3 regions of the Streptomyces sp. NPDC037083 genome follow, and region 2 is predicted to be linked to each of the others. Evidence: predicted binding sites of a transcription regulator. Region 2 holds the regulator's gene; each other region holds the start of a gene.
What was found. The regulator HrcA, encoded in region 2, represses chaperone genes, less so after heat shock. The targets are predictions, from matches to a motif close to TTNGCACTCNGNNNNNCNGAGTGCNAA.
Positions count from the first base shown of each region.

Region 1: groL (chaperonin GroEL) is a predicted target of HrcA. The motif match lies at 5,254-5,280, and genes of this name have one in related genera.
Region 3: groES (co-chaperone GroES) is a predicted target of HrcA. The motif match lies at 4,997-5,023, and genes of this name have one in related genera.

Region 1 is NZ_JBVJSQ010000005.1:444,175-451,000, reverse strand. Features, by position in the region: gene otsB (trehalose-phosphatase) at 1-48, shown strand, start outside; gene ACZ7DE_RS16820 (alpha,alpha-trehalose-phosphate synthase (UDP-forming)) at 36-1,451, opposite strand; gene ACZ7DE_RS16815 (glucosyl-3-phosphoglycerate synthase) at 1,581-2,525, opposite strand; SAM riboswitch class I at 2,692-2,857, shown strand; gene thrC (threonine synthase) at 2,876-4,177, shown strand; gene ACZ7DE_RS16805 (MoaD/ThiS family protein) at 4,174-4,449, shown strand; gene ACZ7DE_RS16800 (cold-shock protein) at 4,901-5,107, shown strand; gene groL (chaperonin GroEL) at 5,442-6,826, shown strand, end outside.
Region 2 is NZ_JBVJSQ010000002.1:474,894-481,719, reverse strand. Features, by position in the region: gene hemW (radical SAM family heme chaperone HemW) at 1-1,113, shown strand, start outside; gene ACZ7DE_RS06955 (DUF3097 domain-containing protein) at 1,156-2,019, opposite strand; gene ACZ7DE_RS06950 (MBL fold metallo-hydrolase) at 2,063-2,788, opposite strand; gene hrcA (heat-inducible transcriptional repressor HrcA) at 2,948-3,964, shown strand; gene dnaJ (molecular chaperone DnaJ) at 3,965-5,101, shown strand; gene ACZ7DE_RS06935 (nitronate monooxygenase) at 5,220-6,377, shown strand; gene ACZ7DE_RS06930 (16S rRNA (uracil(1498)-N(3))-methyltransferase) at 6,374-6,826, shown strand, end outside.
Region 3 is NZ_JBVJSQ010000001.1:715,656-722,481, reverse strand. Features, by position in the region: gene ACZ7DE_RS03280 (RHS repeat-associated core domain-containing protein) at 1-1,112, shown strand, start outside; gene ACZ7DE_RS03275 (hypothetical protein) at 1,125-1,622, shown strand; gene ACZ7DE_RS03270 (THUMP-like domain-containing protein) at 1,637-2,812, opposite strand; gene ACZ7DE_RS03265 (polysaccharide deacetylase family protein) at 3,120-4,016, shown strand; gene ACZ7DE_RS03260 (polysaccharide deacetylase family protein) at 4,013-4,819, shown strand; gene groES (co-chaperone GroES) at 5,170-5,478, shown strand; gene groL (chaperonin GroEL) at 5,591-6,826, shown strand, end outside.

The DNA of each region.
Region 1 (6,826 bases), on a different contig from region 2:
GCCGGGGTCGTGGAGCTGTTGCGCAAGCTCGCCGCTCAGCTGGGCTGAGGCTCGCGCAGGGCGTTCAGCTGGTCGAGGAACCACTGGGCCGGGGGCAGCGCGGTCGCCGCGGCGGACAGCCGCTTGGTGCGTTCGGTCCGCTCCTCCGGCTTCATGACCAGCCCCTCGTGCAGGGCGCGCGCGGTCTCCAGGACGTCGTACGGGTTGACGACGATCGCATCGTCGCGCAGCTCCCAGTACGCCCCGGCCTCCCGGGACAGCACCAGCGCGCAGCCCTCGTCGGAGACGACCGGGACCTCCTTGGCGACCAGGTTCATGCCGTCGCGGATCGGGTTGACCAGAGCCACGTCGGCCAGCCGGTAGGCGGCCAGGGAGCGGGCGAAGTCGTCCTTGAGGTTCAGCAGGACCGGGGTCCAGCCGGGCGTGCCGTAGGCGGAGTTGATCTCCTCCGTCACACGCTGGACCTCCGTCATGTAGTCCCGGTAGACGGCCAGGTCCTGGCGGGAGGGGTAGGCGAAGGCCACGTGGACCACCCGTTCGCGCCACTCCGGGTGGTCGTCGAGCAGCTGCCGGTAGGCCAGCAGGCCGCGCACGATGTTCTTGGACAGTTCGGTGCGGTCGACGCGGACGATCGTCCTGCGGCCCTCGCCGATCTCCTCGCGCAGGGCCGTCATCCGCTCGTCGACGTCCGGCCGGTGCGAGCGCTCCCGCAGGAACTCCGCGTCGGCGCCCAAGCCGTGCACGCCCACCCGCGTCCTGCCCAGGCCGCCGACGAACTCGCTGCAGCAGGCGGTGAACGCGTCCGCCCAGCGGCGGGTGAGGAAGCCCAGGCGGTCCGCGCCGAGCATGCCCGTCAGCAGCTGTTCGCGGATGTCGTCGGGCAGCAGGCCGAAGTAGTCCACCGGCGCCCACGGCGTGTGCGAGAAGTGGCCGATGCGCAGGTCGGGGCGGAGCGCCCGGAGCATCCCGGGGACCAGGCACAGGTGGTAGTCCTGGACGAGGACGGCGGCGCCGTCCGCCGCCTCCTGCGCCAGCGCCTGGGCGAAGGCCCGGTTGTACTCCTCGTACGCCGCCCACTGACGGCGGAACTCCGCGTCGAAGGCCGGTTCCAGCGGGGTCTGGTACAGCAGGTGGTGGACGAACCAGAGCACCGAGTTGGCGATGCCGTTGTAGGCGTCGGCGTGCACGTCGGCCGGGATGGGCAGCATGCGCACGCCCTCCTCGCCGACCCCGCGCGAGACCGCCTCGCGGTCGCCGTCGGAGAGCGCCGAGCACACCCAGAGGGCGCCCGATTCGGGGCCGATGGCGGACAGACCGGAGACCAGCCCGCCGCCGCCGCGTTTCGCGTGCAGCGAGCCGTCCTCGCGCAGCTCGTAGGAGACCGGGCCGCGGTTGGACGCGACCAGTACCTGAGCAGTGCCCCGAGCGACCGTTTCGTGCGTGGTAGCCATACGCCTCAACCTAGCCCGGCCTCGAAACGCCCAAACGTTCGCACGGGGACGCCCCCGCGCCATTTTCCGGGATCGCCGACCCACGACGTAGGCCCGGACCGCCTCGCCGGCCCGGGCCCGTCGCGGGCTTCAGGCCACCTTGCGGGTCGCGTACTCCGTGATCTCCGTCATCGGCGGGCGTTCCTCGGTGTCCACGGAGTAGGTACGCGGCTCGAAGCCGTCCGGGCTGCGCTCGAACTGGGTGAGGGCCGGACGGATCATGTGCCCGCGGGCCAGCCGGAGCTGAGCGGTGCGGTAGATCGCCGCCGCCATCCGGCCCAGGGCCTGGCCGTCCTGGTGGCGGTGCTTGCGCACCCCGACGTCGACCTGGGCGAGCGCGTCGAGGCCCACCAGGTGCAGGGCGTCGACCAGCATGCCGAGCTCCACGCCGTAGCCGACGGGGAAGGGCAGCTGTTCCAGCAGGCTGCGGCGGGCCGCGTACTCGCCGCCGAGCGGCTGCACGAATCCGGCCAGCTGCGGCCAGTGCATGTTGAGCAGGGGGCGGGCCATCAGCTCGGTGACCCGTCCGCCCTGTCCGGCCGCACCGCCCAGCGGACGGTCGTACATGCCCTTGACCAGGTCCACGTCCGGGTCGGTGAGCAGCGGTCCGACGATCCCCGAGACGAAGTCGGAGGAGAACTCCTTCAGGTCGGCGTCGATGAAACAGACGATGTCCCCGCTGGTGACCAGCAGGGAGCGCCACAGGACCTCGCCCTTGCCCGGCACGGCGGGTATGCGCGGCAGGATGTCGTCCCGGTGGACGACCCGCGCGCCCGCCGCGGCGGCGACCTCGGACGTGCGGTCGGTCGATCCCGAGTCGACGACGACGATCTCGTCGACGAGCGGGACCTGGTGCATGAGGTCGTGACGGATGACGGCGACGATCTCGCCGACCGTCTCCTCCTCGTTGAGGGCGGGCAGGACGACGGACACCGTCTGGTTCGTGGCGCGTTTCGCGGCCAGGATCCGGTGCAGCGGGCGATCGGTCACCGACCAGGAGCGGGTGGCCAGCCAGCGCTCGACTTCTTCCAGCACAGTCCGCGGCTCCTCACTGTCGTGATCACACCGGGTGCACGGCAGGTGACCGTGTGATCCATCTCGCGGTTCGGACGACTCTCTCAACTGTCCTGGCCTTCGGTTACAGTCTTGAACAACGCGGATGACCATCGCATGTCCGAGGTCGCCGTCGACAACTTCATACCGCTCATCCAGAGGGGCAGAGGGATACGGCCCGATGAAGCCCCGGCAACCCTCCAGCCGGTCTCGTAGCGATCACTGATCCACCAGATGATCGTTCCGCGAGGCTCCCGGCTCGGGAAGGTGCCAAATCCGTCTCACGGCGAAATGCGTCGTGAGGAAGATGAGGAGAAAGGGCCTCGCCTCACATGGCTGCGCAGACTGTTGCAAGCACCACCGACTCTACGCCGACCTCTTCCGTGGACCTCGGTCCCGCCGCGGCGCTGAGCTGCCGGGAGTGCGGTCACCGCGTCCCCCTCGGCCCGGTCTTCGCCTGCGAGGAGTGTTTCGGCCCGCTCGAGATCGCGTACGACTTCTCCTCCTACGAGACGGAGGAGCTCCGCAAGCGCATCGAGGCGGGACCCGCGAACATCTGGCGCTACGCGCCGCTGCTGCCCGTCCCGGCCGACGTGGCGGACAAGCCGAACATCAACCCGGGCTGGACCAAGCTCGTCCAGGCCGACAACCTCGCCCGTGAGCTGGGCGTCGACGCCGGAAAGCTGTTCGTCAAGGACGACTCCGGCAACCCGACGCACTCCTTCAAGGACCGGGTCGTCGCCCAGGCCATCGAGGCCGCCCGCGCCTTCGGCTTCACGACCCTCTCCTGCTCCTCCACGGGCAACCTGGCCGGCGCCGTCGGCGCCGCCGCCGCCCGCGCCGGCTTCCGCTCCTGCGTGTTCATCCCGCACGACCTGGAGCAGGGCAAGGTCGTCATGGCCGCCGTGTACGGCGGTGAGCTCGTCGGCATCGAGGGCAACTACGACGACGTCAACCGCTTCTGCTCCGAGCTCATCGGCGACCCGGCGGGCGAGGGCTGGGGCTTCGTCAACGTCAACCTGCGGCCGTACTACGCGGAGGGTTCCAAGACCCTGGCGTACGAGATCTGCGAGCAGCTCGGCTGGCGGATCCCCGACCAGCTGGTCGTGCCGATCGCCTCCGGCTCGCAGCTCACGAAGATCGACAAGGGTCTGCAGGAGCTGATCAAGCTCGGGCTCGTCGAGGACCGGCCGTACAAGATCTTCGGTGCGCAGGCGGAGGGGTGCTCCCCGGTGTCCGTCGCCTACAAGGCCGGGCACGACGTCGTGCGCCCCCAGAAGCCGGACACCATCGCCAAGTCGCTGGCCATCGGCAACCCGGCGGACGGCCCGTACGTCCTCGACATCGCCCGTCGCACCGGCGGTGCGGTGGAGGACGTCACCGACGAGCAGATCGTCGACGCGATCAAGCTGCTGGCGCGGACCGAGGGCATCTTCGCGGAGACCGCCGGCGGGGTGACGGTGGGTGTGACGCGCAAGCTGATCGGGAACGGGCTGCTGGACCCGACGAAGACCACCGTCGTCCTGAACACGGGCGACGGCCTGAAGACCCTGGACGCGGTGGCCGGCACCGGCCTGACCGCGACCATCCGCCCGAACCTGGACTCCTTCCGAGAGGCTGGCCTCGCGTCATGAGCGTCAACGTCCGCATCCCCACCATCCTGCGCACCTACACCGGCGGTCAGGCGGAGGTCACCGCCGAGGGGGCGACTCTCGGCGAGGTCATCTCCGACCTGGAGAAGAACCACACCGGCATCGCCGCCCGCGTCCTGGACGACCAGGGCAAGCTGCGCCGGTTCGTCAACGTGTACGTGAACGACGACGACGTCCGCTTCGAGCAGGGCCTTCAGACGGCGACCCCGGACGGCGCCGGAGTCTCCATCATCCCGGCCGTCGCCGGTGGCTGACCGCTGGTCAGTACCCGCCGGTAGTAACCGTCGGTAACAGCGATTACCGAGAGTTCATCGAATTGCCCTCTCCGCGATAGAAGCGGAGGGGGCAATTCAGTGTGGTTGAGCGCGGTACAGTTGGGGAACCCGATCCGGATCACCGGATCAGGAGCCTTTTATTTCCACCTCAGCCCGATGAGAAGCAGCCAAAGTGCGCGCTCCTTCTGTGGCTTTTGCGGCTTTTGCAGGGCCCGACTTGCCCTGAATTCAGGCGAATTCTCGCCACATTCCGGATCCCCTGCGTCCAGAATTCTCGTCCGACTGACCTGTTGCAGACGGCAGTTGGACAGATACATTCAGCCGCGGTCGACGCGTTCCGGCGCACGCCCCCAACCAACTGGGGGGTGAGGTCTGACCCGGATCCGCGAAGTGTGGATCTGTGCAAGGGCCAGTAATAGGGGAGTTAGGCATGGCTCAGGGCACCGTCAAGTGGTTCAACGCGGAGAAGGGGTACGGCTTCATCGCGGTCGACGGTGGTGCGGATGTTTTCGTCCACTACAGCGCGATTCAGATGGACGGCTACCGCACCCTGGAAGAGGGTCAGCGGGTCGATTTCGAGATCTCGCAGGGCCAGAAGGGGCCGCAGGCGGACATGGTCCGTCTCGCGACCGGCTGAAGCACGCGCCGACTGACAGCGTCGTTCTTCTGTACATCTGTCGAAGGGCTCGCACCTCCTGGGGGGTGCGAGCCCTTCGGTCTGTCCGGGGGCGTCCGGGAGGCGTCCCGAGGGGTGTCCGGAAGGGCACCGGTCCGGCGGAGGCGCTTGCACTCTCATGGGTCGAGTGCTAATCATTGCGTTAGCACTCTGAAGGTGAGAGTGACAACGAAGGACCGGGTCGGTGAGGCCCGCAGGCCAGGTGGGGCAAGGAACCACGAGGCCGGCGAGCCGTCCGTCGCGGGCGCCAGCGCGGTCCGGAGCAATCCACCCCAGTCCGGGAGGACCACTTCACATGGCCAAGATCATCGCGTTCGACGAGGAGGCACGGCGCGGCCTCGAGCGCGGCATGAACCAGCTCGCGGACGCCGTCAAGGTGACGCTCGGCCCCAAGGGCCGCAACGTCGTCCTCGAGAAGAAGTGGGGCGCCCCCACGATCACCAACGATGGCGTGTCCATCGCCAAGGAGATCGAGCTCGAGGACCCGTACGAGAAGATCGGCGCCGAGCTGGTCAAGGAAGTCGCGAAGAAGACGGACGACGTAGCCGGTGACGGCACGACGACCGCGACCGTCCTGGCCCAGGCCCTGGTCAAGGAAGGCCTTCGCAACGTCGCCGCCGGCGCCAACCCGATGGCCCTCAAGCGCGGCATCGAGAAGGCCGTCGAGGCCGTCTCCGGCGCCCTGCTCGAGCAGGCGAAGGATGTCGAGACCAAGGAGCAGATCGCTTCCACGGCCTCCATCTCCGCCGCCGACACCCAGATCGGCGAGCTCATCGCCGAGGCCATGGACAAGGTCGGCAAGGAAGGCGTCATCACCGTCGAGGAGTCCCAGACCTTCGGTCTGGAGCTGGAGCTCACCGAGGGTATGCGCTTCGACAAGGGCTACATCTCGGCGTACTTCGCCACCGACATGGAGCGTATGGAGGCCGTCCTCGACGACCCGTACATCCTGATCGCGAACTCCAAGATCGCGAACGTCAAGGACCTGCTCCCGCTCCTCGAGAAGGTCATGCAGTCGGGCAAGCCGCTGCTGATCATCGCCGAGGACGTCGAGGGCGAGGCCCTGTCGACCCTGGTCGTCAACAAGATCCGCGGCACCTTCAAGTCCGTCGCGGTCAAGGCCCCGGGCTTCGGCGACCGCCGCAAGGCGATGCTGAACGACATCGCCATCCTCACCGGCGGCGAGGTCATCTCCGAGGAGGTCGGTCTCAAGCTCGAGAACACCTCCCTGGACCTCCTGGGCAAGGCCCGCAAGGTCGTCATCACCAAGGACGAGACCACCATCGTCGACGGTTCCGGCTCCTCGGACCAGGTCGCGGGCCGTGTGAACCAGATCCGCGCCGAGATCGAGAACAGCGACTCGGACTACGACCGCGAGAAGCTGCAGGAGCGCCTGGCGAAGCTCGCCGGCGGTGTCGCGGTCATCAAGGCCGGCGCCGCCACCGAGGTGGAGCTCAAGGAGCGCAAGCACCGCATCGAGGACGCCGTCCGCAACGCGAAGGCCGCCGTCGAGGAGGGCATCGTCGCCGGTGGTGGCGTGGCGCTCATCCAGGCGTCCGCCGTCTTCGAGAAGCTGGAGCTCGAGGGTGACGAGGCGACCGGCGCCAACGCCGTGCGCATCGCACTGGAGGCCCCGCTCAAGCAGATCGCCGTCAACGGTGGTCTCGAGGGTGGCGTCGT
Region 2 (6,826 bases):
ACCCGATGCGGGTACTGCGACTTCAACACCTACACCGCGACCGAGCTGCGCGGCACCGGTGGTGTCCTCGCCTCCCGCGACAACTACGCCGACACCCTGATCGACGAGGTCCGGCTGGCCCGCAAGGTCCTCGGCGACGACCCGCGCGAGGTCCGCACGGTCTTCGTCGGCGGCGGCACCCCGACCCTGCTGGGCGCGTCCGACCTCGTGCGGATGCTGGGCGCGATCCGCGACGAGTTCGGGCTGGCGGCCGACGCGGAGGTGACGACGGAGGCGAACCCGGAGTCCGTGGACCCGGCGTATCTGGCGACCCTGCGCGAGGGCGGCTTCAACCGGGTCTCCTTCGGCATGCAGAGCGCCAGGCAGCACGTCCTGAAGGTCCTCGACCGCACTCACACCCCGGGACGGCCGGAGGCGTGCGTGGCGGAGGCGCGGGCCGCGGGCTTCGAACACGTCAACCTCGACCTGATCTACGGCACCCCGGGCGAGTCGGACGACGACTGGCGGGCGTCCCTGGAGGCGGCGCTGGGCGCGGGCCCCGACCATGTCTCGGCGTACGCCCTGATCGTCGAGGAGGGCACGCAGCTCGCCCGCCGCATTCGCCGCGGCGAGGTGCCGATGACGGACGACGACGTCCACGCCGACCGCTATCTGATCGCGGACGAGGTGATGTCGGCGGCGGGCTACGACTGGTACGAGGTCTCCAACTGGGCCACCTCGGAAGCGGGCCGCTGCCTCCACAACGAGCTGTACTGGCGCGGCGCCGACTGGTGGGGCGCGGGGCCTGGGGCGCACTCGCACGTGGGCGGCGTGCGCTGGTGGAACGTGAAGCATCCGGGCGCGTACGCGGCGGCCCTCGCGGGCGGGCGCTCGCCGGGCGCCGGCCGTGAGCTGCTCTCGGCCGAGGACCGGCGGGTCGAGCGGATCCTGCTGGAGCTGCGGCTTCGGGACGGGGCGCCGCTGGACCTGCTGAGGGAGCAGGGGCTCGCGGCCTCCCGGCGGGCGCTCGCAGAGGGCCTGCTCCAGGAGGACGCGTACGGCGAGGGGCGGGCGGTCCTGACGCTGCGCGGCCGACTGCTGGCCGACGCGGTGGTCCGCGACCTCGTGGACTAGGCCCTGCCGCAGAGGAGGCCCGCCGGGCGGCTCGCCGCCGTGCTAGGCCGGGGCGGTGACGAAGTCGATCAGTTCCTCCACCCGGCCCAGGAGCTCCGGCTCCAGGTCCTTGTAGGAGCCCACCCGCTTCAGGATCGCCTGCCACACCGCCCCGGTGTTCTCCGACGGCCAGCCCAGCGCCCGGCACACCCCCGTCTTCCAGTCCTGCCCGTGCGGAACGCGGGGCCAGCCGTCGATGCCCAGGGCCGCCGGCTTCACCGCTTCCCAGATGTCGATGTAGGGGTGGCCGACGACCAGGGCGTGTTCGCTGGTCACCGACCGGGCGATGCGCCACTCCTTGGTGCCCGGCACCAGGTGGTCCACCAGGACCCCCAGCCGTGCGTCCGGCCCCGGTGCGAAGTCCGCGACGATCGACGGCAGGTCGTCGACGCCCTCCAGGTACTCCACCACCACGCCCTCGATGCGCAGGTCGTCGCCCCACACCTTCTCGACCAGCTCGGCGTCGTGCCGGCCCTCGACGTAGATGCGTCCGGCGCGGGCGACCCGGGCGCGCGCGCCGGGGACGGCGACCGAGCCGGAGGCGGTACGGGCGGGACGCGCGGGGCCCGAGGAGGGTCTGACGAGGGTCACCACCCTGCCCTCCAGCAGGAAGCCCCTCGGCTCCAGCGGGAAGACCCGGTGCTTGCCGAAGCGGTCCTCCAGCGTCACCGTGCCCGCCTCGCAGCCGATCACCGCGCCGCAGAAGCCGGTGCCGGGCTCCTCCACCACCAGGCCGGGCTCCGCCGCCACTTCGGGGACGGGCTTCGGCTTCTTCCAGGGAGGGGTCAGGTCGGCGGAGTACCCACGAGCGCGCGGGCCCGGGGGGCCTTCGGGGGAAGGGCGGTGGCCGGAGACGGGTGGGCGCATTCGGATGACGATAGGAGAAGAGCCGGTGCGAGGGGGCGCAGGGTCAGTGCGACACGCCGAAACGGGTCGCCAGCGCGTCGCGTTGCGCACGCACGAACGCCGCGTCCACCGCCGCGCCGTGGCCGGGCACGTAGACCGCGTCCTCGCCGCCGAGGTCCAGGAGGCGGTCCAGGGCTGCGGGCCAGTGGGAGGGAACGGCGTCGGGCCCGGCCTGCGGCTCGCCGGACTCCTCGACCAGGTCGCCGCAGAACACCACCTCCGGTGAGCCCGGGGCTCCGGGGACCAGGACCACGAGGTCGTGCGCGGTGTGGGCGGGGCCGACGTTGGCGAGCAGGACCTGGCGGCCCTCGCCGAGGTCGAGGGTCCACTCGCCGCAGACCAGATGGCGGGGCCGGACGAGGGTGTCCACGGCCTCCGTCGCCGCCGTCTCGTCCAAGCCGTTGCGCACCGCGTCCGCCCGCAGTTCCTCGCCCGGCACGGAGTCCACGCCCACGGCCCCGTAGACCTCCGCGCCCGCGAAGGCCCCCGCACCGAACACGTGGTCGAAGTGGGGGTGGGTGAGCGCGAGATGAGTCACACGCGCCCCGGTGAGCTCCTCGGCCTGCGCCCGCAGCCGCGCCCCCTCGGCCAAGCTGGACCCCGCGTCGATCACCAGCACCGCGCCCGCCCCGACGACCAGCCCCGCCGTGCAGTCCCAGCCCGGCAGCCGGACCCGGCCGACCCCGGTCGCGAGCCGCTCCCATCCGAGCTCTTCCCAAGTCACCGTCATACCGCGACGCTAGCTGGACGACGGCCCGCGAAGGACCGACCTTGCCCTGGGTGTACCCCACAGCCGTACACTGGGCCGGGGAACGCTGGCACTCGGATGTGAAGAGTGCCAGGCGAGGCGACCAGGGGACTGGGGACGAGATGCTGGAGGTGCGCGCGGATGCTGAGTGAACGCAGGCTCCAGGTGCTGCGCGCGATCGTCCAGGACTACGTCGGCACCGAGGAGCCCGTGGGGTCCAAGGCGCTCACCGAGCGGCACAACCTCGGCGTGTCCCCGGCGACGGTCCGCAACGACATGGCCGCCCTGGAGGACGAGGGGTACATCGCCCAGCCGCACACCAGCGCCGGGCGCATCCCCACGGACAAGGGCTACCGGCTGTTCGTCGACAAGCTGGCCGGCGTCAAGCCGATGACCGGTCCGGAGCGGCGGGCCATCCAGAACTTCCTCGACGGCGCCGTCGACCTCGACGACGTCGTGGCCCGCACGGTACGGCTGCTCGCGCAGCTCACCCGGCAGGTCGCCGTCGTGCAGTACCCGTCCCTGACCCGCTCGACCGTGCGGCACGTGGAGCTTCTCTCGCTCGCGCCCGCGCGCCTGATGCTCGTGCTGATCACGGACACCGGGCGGGTCGAGCAGCGGATGGTGGACTGCCCGGCGCCCTTCGGGGAGGCCTCGCTGGCGGATCTGCGCGCCCGGCTCAACAGCCGGGTGGCGGGCCGCCGGTTCTCCGACGTGCCGCGTCTGGTGGAGGATCTGCCGGAAGCCTTCGAGGCGGAGGACCGCGGCACGGTCACGACGGTGCTCTCCACCCTGCTGGAGACGCTCGTCGAGGAGAACGAGGAGCGGCTGATGATCGGCGGCACCGCCAATCTCACCCGCTTCGGACATGACTTTCCCCTCACCATCCGGCCCGTCCTGGAGGCCCTCGAGGAGCAGGTCGTGCTCCTCAAGCTCCTTGGCGAGGCGGGGGATTCGGGCATGACCGTACGCATCGGTCACGAGATCGCCCACGAGGGGCTCAACTCCACTTCCGTGGTGTCGGTCGGTTACGGTTCGGGCGGCGAGGCAGTCGCCAAACTCGGCGTGGTCGGACCGACCCGCATGGATTACCCGGGAACGATGGGAGCGGTACGAGCGGTGGCACGGTACGTCGGACAGATCCTGGCGGAGTCCTGAGTGGCCACGGACTACTACGCCGTCCTCGGCGTGCGCCGCGACGCGTCGCAGGAAGAGATCAAGAAGGCCTTCCGGCGGCTCGCGCGCGAGCTGCACCCGGACGTCAACCCGGATCCGAAGACCCAGGAGCGGTTCAAGGAGATCAACGCCGCTTACGAGGTGCTGTCGGACCCGCAGAAGAAGCAGGTCTACGACCTCGGCGGCGATCCGCTGTCCCAGTCGGGCGGCGGTGGCGCCGGCGGCTTCGGGGCCGGCGGCTTCGGGAACTTCTCGGACATCATGGACGCGTTCTTCGGGACGGCGTCGCAGCGCGGCCCGCGTTCGCGCACCCGGCGCGGCCAGGACGCGATGATCCGGCTGGAGATCGACCTCGAGGAAGCCGCCTTCGGCACGACGAAGGACATCCAGGTCGACACGGCGATCGTCTGCACCACGTGCAGCGGTGAGGGCGCGGCGCCGGGGACCACCGCCCAGACGTGTGACATGTGCCGCGGCCGCGGCGAGGTGTCGCAGGTGACGCGGTCCTTCCTCGGCCAGGTCATGACCTCGCGGCCGTGCCCGCAGTGCCAGGGCTTCGGCACCGTCGTCCCGACGCCGTGCCCGGAGTGCGCCGGTGACGGCCGGGTCCGCTCGCGCCGCACGCTGACGGTGAAGATCCCGGCCGGCGTCGACAACGGCACCCGCATCCAGTTGGCGGGCGAGGGCGAGGTCGGCCCCGGCGGCGGTCCCGCCGGCGATCTGTACGTCGAGATCCACGAGGTGCCGCACGCGCAGTTCCAGCGGCGCGGTGACGACCTGCACTGCACGGTCACCCTCCCGATGACCGCGGCGTCCCTCGGCACGAAGGTGCCGCTGGAGACGCTGGACGGCCTGGAGGAGGTCGACATCCGGCCCGGCACCCAGTCCGGCCAGTCGATCCCGCTGCACGGCCGGGGCGTCACGCACCTGCGGGGCGGCGGCCGCGGCGACCTCATCGTGCACGTCGAGGTCCAGACGCCGACGAAGCTGGACCCCGAGCAGGAGCGGCTGCTGCGCGAGCTGGCGAAGCTGCGGGGCGAGGAGCGGCCCACGGGCCAGTTCCAGCCCGGGCAGCAGGGCCTGTTCTCCCGGCTGAAGGACGCGTTCAACGGGCGGTGAGGCAGGGCGTGGGGGCGGGTTCCCGCCCCCACCGCCCTTTCCGCACGGGCCGTGAGCGGCCTGTGGCGACGGGAAGGGCCGATTCGGACTTGTTCGGAGGACGTGACAACATGCCGTCATGTCCTCCGCGCTGACCGATCTCTTTCCGCACCCGATCGTGCAGGCCCCCATGGCGGGCGGCGTCTCCCTCCCGCAGCTCGCCGCCGCCGTGGCCGAGGCGGGCGGGCTCGGGTTCCTCGCCGCCGGGTACAAGACGGCCGACGGCATGTACCAGGAGATCAAGCAGCTGCGGAGCCTGACCGGCCGCCCCTTCGGCGTGAACCTCTTCCTGCCGCAGCCCGAGCATCCCGGTGCGGGCACCGGCTCCGGCGGGGCGGCCAACACAGCGCTCCCCGCCGCGGGCGCCGTCGAGGTCTACGCACACCAGTTGGCCGGTGAGGCCGCCTGGTACGAGACCGAGCTCGGCGACCCGGACAGCGGTCGCGACGACGGTTACGACGCCAAGCTCGCCGTGCTGCTGGACAACCCGGTCCCGGTCGTGTCGTTCCACTTCGGCGTCCCCAGCCCGGACGCGCTGGACTCCCTGCGGCGCGCGGGAACGTTCACCCTGGTCACGGCGACCACCGCCGAGGAGGCCGTCGCGGTGGAGCGGGCCGGTGCCGACGCGGTGATCGTGCAGGGCGTGGAGGCCGGCGGACACCAGGGCACCCACCGGGACAACCCGGAGACCGACGGGTGCGGCATCGGACTGCTCTCCCTGGTCGCCCAGGTCCGCGAGTCGGTGCGGCTGCCCATCGTGGCCGCCGGCGGTCTCATGCGCGGCAGCCAGATCGCCGCGGTCCTCGCGGCGGGCGCGAGCGCGGCCCAGCTGGGCACCGCGTTCCTCGCCACTCCCGAGTCGGGCGCGCACGCCGTGCACAAGCAGGCGCTGACCAACCCCCTTTTCGTCCGCACCGAGCTGACCCGCGCCTTCTCCGGCCGTCCGGCCCGTGGCCTGGTCAACCGCTTCCTGCGCGAGCACGGCCCGTACGCGCCCGCCGCCTACCCGGAGGTCCACCACCTCACGTCGCCGCTGCGCAAGGCGGCCGCCAAGGCGGGCGACGCGCAGGGCATGGCGCTGTGGGCCGGGCAGGGGCACCGGATGGCCCGCGAGCTGCCCGCCGGGCAGCTGGTGGAGGTCCTGCTGTCCGAACTGGCCCAGGCCCGGACAGCGTTGTCGCAGTTCCCCGCGGACTTCCCGGCGGACCACCGCGGGGACCAGGGCGGCGCCCGGTGACCGCGCCCGTCTTCGTCGTCGCCGAACTGCCCGCCGGCCGCTCCGAGTTCGTGCTGGACGGCCCCGAGGGCCGGCACGCCGTGTCCGTCAAGCGGCTGCGGGCCGGCGAGGCGGTCGTCCTCACCGACGGCGCCGGGCGCTGGGCCCCGGGGGAAGTCGTCGCCGCCGAGGGCAAGGACCGGCTGGTGGTGCGCCTGGAAGAGGTGACCGAGGAACCCGCCGAATCGCCGCGGATCACCGTGGTCCAGGCGCTGCCCAAGGGCGACCGGGGTGAGCTGGCCGTCGAGACGATGACCGAGACCGGCGTCGACGCGATCGTGCCCTGGGCGGCCTCGCGCTGCATCACGCAGTGGAAGGGCGAACGCGGGCTGAAGGCGCTCGCCAAGTGGCGGGCCACCGCCCGCGAGGCCGGCAAGCAGTCGCGCCGGGTCCGCTTCCCCGAGGTCGCC
Region 3 (6,826 bases), on a different contig from region 2:
TCGGGGGAACGCGGGGCGGGACGCCGGCCGGCTGGGCCGGGAGCAAGGGCTTCGTCGGCGGCACCGACGACACCTCCGACACCGGGCTGACGCACCTGGGCGCCCGCGAGTACGACTCCACGACGGGCCGCTTCCTCAGCGTCGACCCGGTCATGGACCTCACGGACCCGCAGCAGCTCAACGGCTACGCCTACGCCGAGAACTCGCCGGTCACCCACAGCGACTCCACCGGTCAATGGAAGTGGTGGGACGACCTCGTCGGCAAGAGCAAGAAGGTGGGGTCCGGTTTCAAGAACGGCGTCGTCGACGGCTACTACGACCTGGCCGAGGGCTGGTACTCGTTCACCGACACCATGGGGTGGACCGAGGGCAACGCCCAGAAGATCAAGAACGACCGTGCGGGCAAGGGCCTGGTCAGCGTCTACCAGACCGTCCGCGGCCCGGACCAGGGCGGCGCCTGGTACAAGATCTCGTACTGGATCGGGAAGTTCCTCGTCCCGTTCATGCCCGGAGCCGGCGGCACCGGCGCGACCTCGAAGGCGGCGTCGAAGTCCGGCACCGTGGCCAAGGTCGTCAAGGGGGCGCTCGGGAAGCTGTTCTCGGGGGCGGCGAAGAAGGCGGAGCAGCCGAAGGCGGCTCCGAAGATCATCCCGGTGCCTCATGTCAGCACGCGCGGCATCGGCGGCAAGAGCGCGCCCGCCGTGGAGATCCAGAAGGCCCCCGCCGGCTGGACCCACGCCGACCGCATGCAGGACGCGGCGTCCCAGGTCGCGGGCTTCGCCCTCAAGAACTTCTCCAAGCGAAAGAAGGACAAGACCTATGTGGGCGGCTACAACATCGAGACGGGCGACATCGCCCTCGCCCAGTCCGGCGGCTGCAAGCCCGGGCCCAGCTACTGCGCCGAGGGCAATCTCGTGCGCGCCCTGGGCGGTGACCCCTCGAAGGTGCGGTTCACCATCGCCTACACGGTGAAGATCGAGGCCGACGGCCACACCGTCGCCACGATGAAGCCCGTGTGCACGGACTGCCAGTTGGACTACCCCTCACCGTTCCAGTTTCAATTGGGCGCCGTGCCGGAAGAGGGCGGCATCTGGCACAAGCAGCACCGCTGAGGGGAGTGAGCGATGGACGCCATGGAGCTCGAACTGGGCTTGTACGACTGGTCGACACTCCCGTGCCGCAGGTGCGGTTCCGCGGAGCACGTCCCCGCCGAGCTGCGGCGGATCGCCGGTGCGCGGACGCCGCAGGAGGCCGAGCCCAGGGGCATCGAGTCCCACGTGCTGCAGGAGAGCTGGGCGACGCCGACGGTCGTCCCCGTCGCCCGGGTGCTGATGGCCGCTCTCGCGGACCGGAACACCCCGCCCGCCGCCCGCAACCGGTTCCTCGACCTGCTGTGGTCGTTCGTCATCGTGGACGACGACGACCTCGCCGAGGCCTGCAAGGACGCGGTACGGGCCGGAACCTGGTCGCTGTACGAGGAGATCCTGTCCGGCGCGTCGAAGGGCAGCGCCCTCCTCGCCTACTGGCTGGTGAAGGAGGTCGAGACCGAACCGGCTCGGGTGGAGCGGCTCCTGCAGGTGGCAAGGCATCTGCTGCCGGAGGATCTGCACGAGGACGACTGACGCCCTGACCGGTGTCAGACAGTGGCGGGCTTCCCGATCAGCATGGTCGGGGCGCCCGCCACTCGCGTCAGGAACACCGTCGCCGCGTGCGGTCCCTGCGGCCTGGGCAGCGCCTTCCTGCGCAGTTCCTCCGGCTCCACCGCCGACCCCCGCTTCTTCACGGTCAGGACCCCGACCTCCCGCTCCCGCAGCAGCGCCCGCAGCTTCTTGACGTTGAACGGGAGCCGGTCGGTGATCTCGTAGGCGGTGGCGTACGGGGTGGGGCGCAGTTCGTCGGCGGTGACGTAGGCGATGGTCTCGTCGATCAGCCCGCCGTCGAGCTCCCGGGCCACGTCGGCGACCAGATGGGCCCGGATGACGGCGCCGTCCGGCTCGTACAGATACCGCCCGACCGGCCGCACCCGCGGGTCGGGCAGTCCGCCGCCGAGCAGTGAGCGCGGCCCCGGCAGCAGGGTCGCCCGGACGGCTCCCCGCTCGGCGGTCCCGAACCACAGCACCGCCTCCTTCACGTCCCCGCCGTCCGAGATCCACTCGGCCCCGGCCTCGGCCGGGATCGCCTCGTGCGGCACCCCGGGCGCGATCTTCAGGGCGGCCCGCGGGGCGGCGAGGGCGGCGCCGACCGCCCAGGACAGGGGCGGCGAGTAGGCCTCGGGATCGAAGATGCGCCCGCGTCCGCCCCGGCGTGCCGGGTCGACGAACACGGCGTCGTAGCCGCCGGTGTCCACCTCGGTGACGTCCGCCTCGCGCACCTCGATCAACTCGCTCAGCCCCAGCGCGTCGGCGTTCGCGCGTGCCGCCTCCGCCGTGGCCGGATCCCGGTCCACGGCCAGGACCCGGATCCCGGCCCGGGCGAGCGCGATGGCGTCCCCGCCGATCCCGCAGCACAGATCGGCGACGGAGGTGACGCCGAGCGCCCTCATCCGCTCGGCCCGGTAGCCGGCGACGCTCGCCCGCGTCGACTGCTCCACGCCGTTCGGCGTGAAGAACATCCGCTGCGCGTCCTCGGACCCGAACTTCGCCGCCGCCCGCTGTCGCAGCCTGGCCTGGCCGAGGGCCGCGGACACCAGACCGGCGGGGTGTTCGCGGCGCAGCCGGGTGGCGACGGCGAGTTCGTCGGCGGGAGCGGTGTCGCGCACCGCGTCGAGGAGGGCGCGGCCCTCGGGGGTGAGGAGAGGAGCGAGGTCGTTCACCGGGTCATTGTGGGCCAGTCGGTGGATGGTGCGCCTCCGGCGGCGGTGTCGGGCGGAGTCGCGGGGGCGGTGACTGCGAGGATCCGGCGCCATGGGACCTGTCGTACAAAATGATCAGAACGGCACTTCTCGGACACCCTGCTCGCGCCGCCGCAAGGGCACCCGGACCACGCGGTCGCGGACCGCCACAGCCCGGTCCACGGCACTGCGGGCCACCACGGCCGGGGCCACGGCGGTGCGGGTCACGGCCTCGCGGACCGCGACCGTCCGGGCCGCGCTGTTCCGGGCCGCGGTGACGCGGAGTGCGATGACGCGGAGTGCCGTCGCCGTGCTCGTCCTGGCCGCCGTCGCCTCGGGCTGCGCCGGTGGCGGCGCCGGTGGGGCGACCGGGCCCGCGCCGGGCCAGCAGCCCGAGAAGGCCGCGCCCGCCGCGCCGCCGGCCCGCGCCCTGCACGCGTACGCAGGCCGGCTCCGCGCCGCCCACCGGGCCCGGGTCGTCGCGGCGAGGCGCTGGGGCCTGAAGAAGGTCCCGCTGACGCCCCCGGCGCCGCCCGCACACCGGCCGAAGATCTCGACCCGCAAGGGATTCGAGGTGGACGACCACGAGGAACTCGGCCTCCCGCCGGTCTTCACCAAAATCCCGACCACGGACAAGGTCGTCTTCCTCACCATCGACGACGGCGCCGAGAAGGACCCGGCGTTCCTGCGCATGGCGAGCGAGCTGAAGATCCCCTACACCGCCTTCCTCAGCGACTACCTGATCAAGGACGACTACGGCTACTTCAAGAAGATGCAGAACCGCGGCGTGGTCCTGAACAACCACACCCTCCACCACCCCTACCTGCCGGCCCTCTCCTACGCCCGTCAGAAGCGGGAGATCTGCGGCATGCAGGAGGTGATCCGCAAGCGCTACGGCAAGCGCCCCGCCCTCTTCCGGCCACCGTTCGGCAACTACGACCAGGACACCCTGCGCGCCGCGAAGACCTGCGGCGTGCGCTACGCCCCTCTCTGGGCCGAGGAGGTCTTCGTCGACCACTGGGAGTACCGGGAGTGGGACCGCGACCTCCATCCCGGCGACATCGTCCTGAGCCACTTCCGCGGCCGGGGCGACTGGAAGGGAACGATGCCCGACATGATCCGCCGCTTCCTGGACAAGGTCACGGCCAAGGGGTACGCGGTGGCCCGGCTGGAGGACTACCTGTGAGGGCGCGGGGACTGGCGGCCCTCCTGCTGATCCTGACGACCCTGGCCGGCTGCGCCCAGTCCGTCGACCCCATCGAACGCCTGGGCAGGAAGGCCGCCGCGCAGGTGCGGCCACCCGCCCAGGCCGGGCCCCCGCCGTACCGCCGCTGGGGCCTGCCGGCCCCCCTGGCGCCCGCGCCGGACCACCCCTCCCGGGTCCTGGCGGGCAGCCCCGGCTCGGCCCTTCCTCCGGTCGTCGACCACGTCCCGACCACCGACAAGGTCGTCTTCCTCACCTACGACGACGGCGCCGAACGCGACCCCCGGTTCGTCGACATGGTCCGCGAACTGCGCCTCCCCGTGAGCATGTTCCTCACCGACAGCGTGGTGGGCCCGGGCTACGCCCACTTCGCCCGGCTGCAGTCGGTCGGCGCGAACATCCAGAACCACACCCTGGACCACCCGGCCCTGCGCGGCCTGCCCTACGCGGGCCAGCGCGCCGAGATCTGCGGGCAGCAGGACAAGCTCCGGTCCCGCTTCGGTCTGCGCCCGCGCCTCTTCCGCCCGCCCTACGGCGTCTACGACGCCACCACCCGGCGCGCCGCCGCCGACTGCGGCATCGCGGCCGTCGTCCTGTGGCGCGCCGCACTGGGCCCCGACGGCCTCGCCTACACCCGCGGCCCCCACCGCCTCCGCCCCGGCGACGTCATCGCCGTCGCCCCGGACGAGACGACGGCCACGGCCCTGAGGGAACGCACGACGCGACTGCTGCGCCAGGTGCAGGAGCAGGGGCTGACGGTGGGCCGTCTGGAGGACTACGTCTGAGGCGGCTGTGCATCGCCGGCGGGTGCGCCCGTTCCACCTGTCCGGCGTTCGTGGGCGATGCCCGTCCAGGGCCGGAGCGGGGGCCGGGGCCGCGGCAGCCTCCGGTGACGTGCACACGAACACCGGGCGCCGAACACCCCGAGGGGCCACCGAAAACCGGACGACGCGCCGCCGTCATTGGCACTCCGCTTGACCGAGTGCTAATCGCGGTCATAGTCTCGGCTTTGGCACTCCCCACCGGAGAGTGCCAACTACGCGACGGGCAGGTCCGGCACCCGCGACGACGGATCCACCTGGTCGCCACCTCAGACAGTTAACCCCGTGAGATCTCCGAAGGGGGAGGTCGGATCGTGACGACCACCAGCTCCAAGGTTGCCATCAAGCCGCTCGAGGACCGCATCGTGGTCCAGCCGCTCGACGCCGAGCAGACCACCGCCTCTGGCCTGGTCATCCCGGACACCGCGAAGGAGAAGCCCCAGGAGGGCGCCGTCCTCGCCGTGGGCCCGGGTCGCTTCGAGAACGGCGAGCGCCTGCCGCTCGACGTCAAGGTCGGCGATGTCGTCCTGTACAGCAAGTACGGCGGCACCGAGGTGAAGTACAACGGCGAGGAGTACCTCGTCCTCTCGGCTCGCGACGTTCTCGCGATCATCGAGAAGTAATTCACCCAGTTTTGCAGTGAACTGCGCTCCTGGCCCCCGCGACTTTGTGAAGCCGGGCGCTGGGAGCGCAGTTCGTTTCTCCCACGTTTTCCGAGAGGGCTGAACCGCTCCCATGGCGAAGATCCTGAAGTTCGACGAGGACGCCCGTCGCGCCCTCGAGCGCGGCGTCAACAAGCTTGCCGACACGGTCAAGGTGACGATCGGCCCCAAGGGCCGCAACGTCGTCATCGACAAGAAGTTCGGCGCTCCCACCATCACCAACGACGGCGTCACCATCGCCCGCGAGGTCGAGCTCGAGGACCCGTACGAGAACCTCGGCGCGCAGCTCGTGAAGGAGGTGGCGACCAAGACCAACGACATCGCGGGCGACGGTACGACCACCGCCACCGTGCTCGCCCAGGCGCTCGTGCGCGAGGGTCTGCGCAACGTCGCCGCGGGCGCGTCCCCGGCCGCCCTGAAGAAGGGCATCGACGCCGCCGTCAAGGCCATCTCCGACGATCTGCTGGCCACCGCCCGCCCGATCGACGAGAAGTCCGACATCGCCGCCGTCGCCGCGCTGTCCGCCCAGGACCAGCAGGTCGGCGAGCTCATCGCCGAGGCGATGGACAAGGTCGGCAAGGACGGTGTCATCACCGTCGAGGAGTCCAACACCTTCGGTCTGGAGCTGGACTTCACCGAGGGCATGGCCTTCGACAAGGGCTACCTGTCGCCGTACTTCGTGACGGACCAGGAGCGCATGGAGGCCGTCCTCGAGGACCCCTACATCCTCATCAACCAGGGCAAGATCTCCTCGATCTCCGACCTGCTGCCGCTGCTGGAGAAGGTCATCCAGACCAACTCCTCCCGCCCGCTGCTGATCATCGCCGAGGACCTCGAGGGCGAGGCCCTGTCGACCCTCGTCGTGAACAAGATCCGCGGCACCTTCAACGCGGTCGCCGTGAAGGCCCCCGGCTTCGGTGACCGCCGCAAGGCGATGCTCCAGGACCTGGCCGTCCTCACCGGCGCCACCGTCATCTCCGAAGAGGTCGGCCTCAAGCTCGACCAGGTCGGCGTCGACGTGCTCGGCTCCGCCCGCCGCGTCACCGTCACCAAGGACGACACCACGGTCGTCGACGGCGCCGGCGACTCCTCCGAGGTCACCGGCCGCGTCGCGCAGATCAAGGCCGAGATCGAGAACACCGACTCCGACTGGGACCGCGAGAAGCTCCAGGAGCGCCTCGCGAAGCTGGCCGGCGGCGTGTGCGTGATCAAGGTCGGCGCCGCCACCGAGGTGGAGCTGAAGGAGAAGAAGCACCGTCTGGAGGACGCCATCTCCGCGACCCGCGCCGCGGTCGAGGAGGGCATCGTC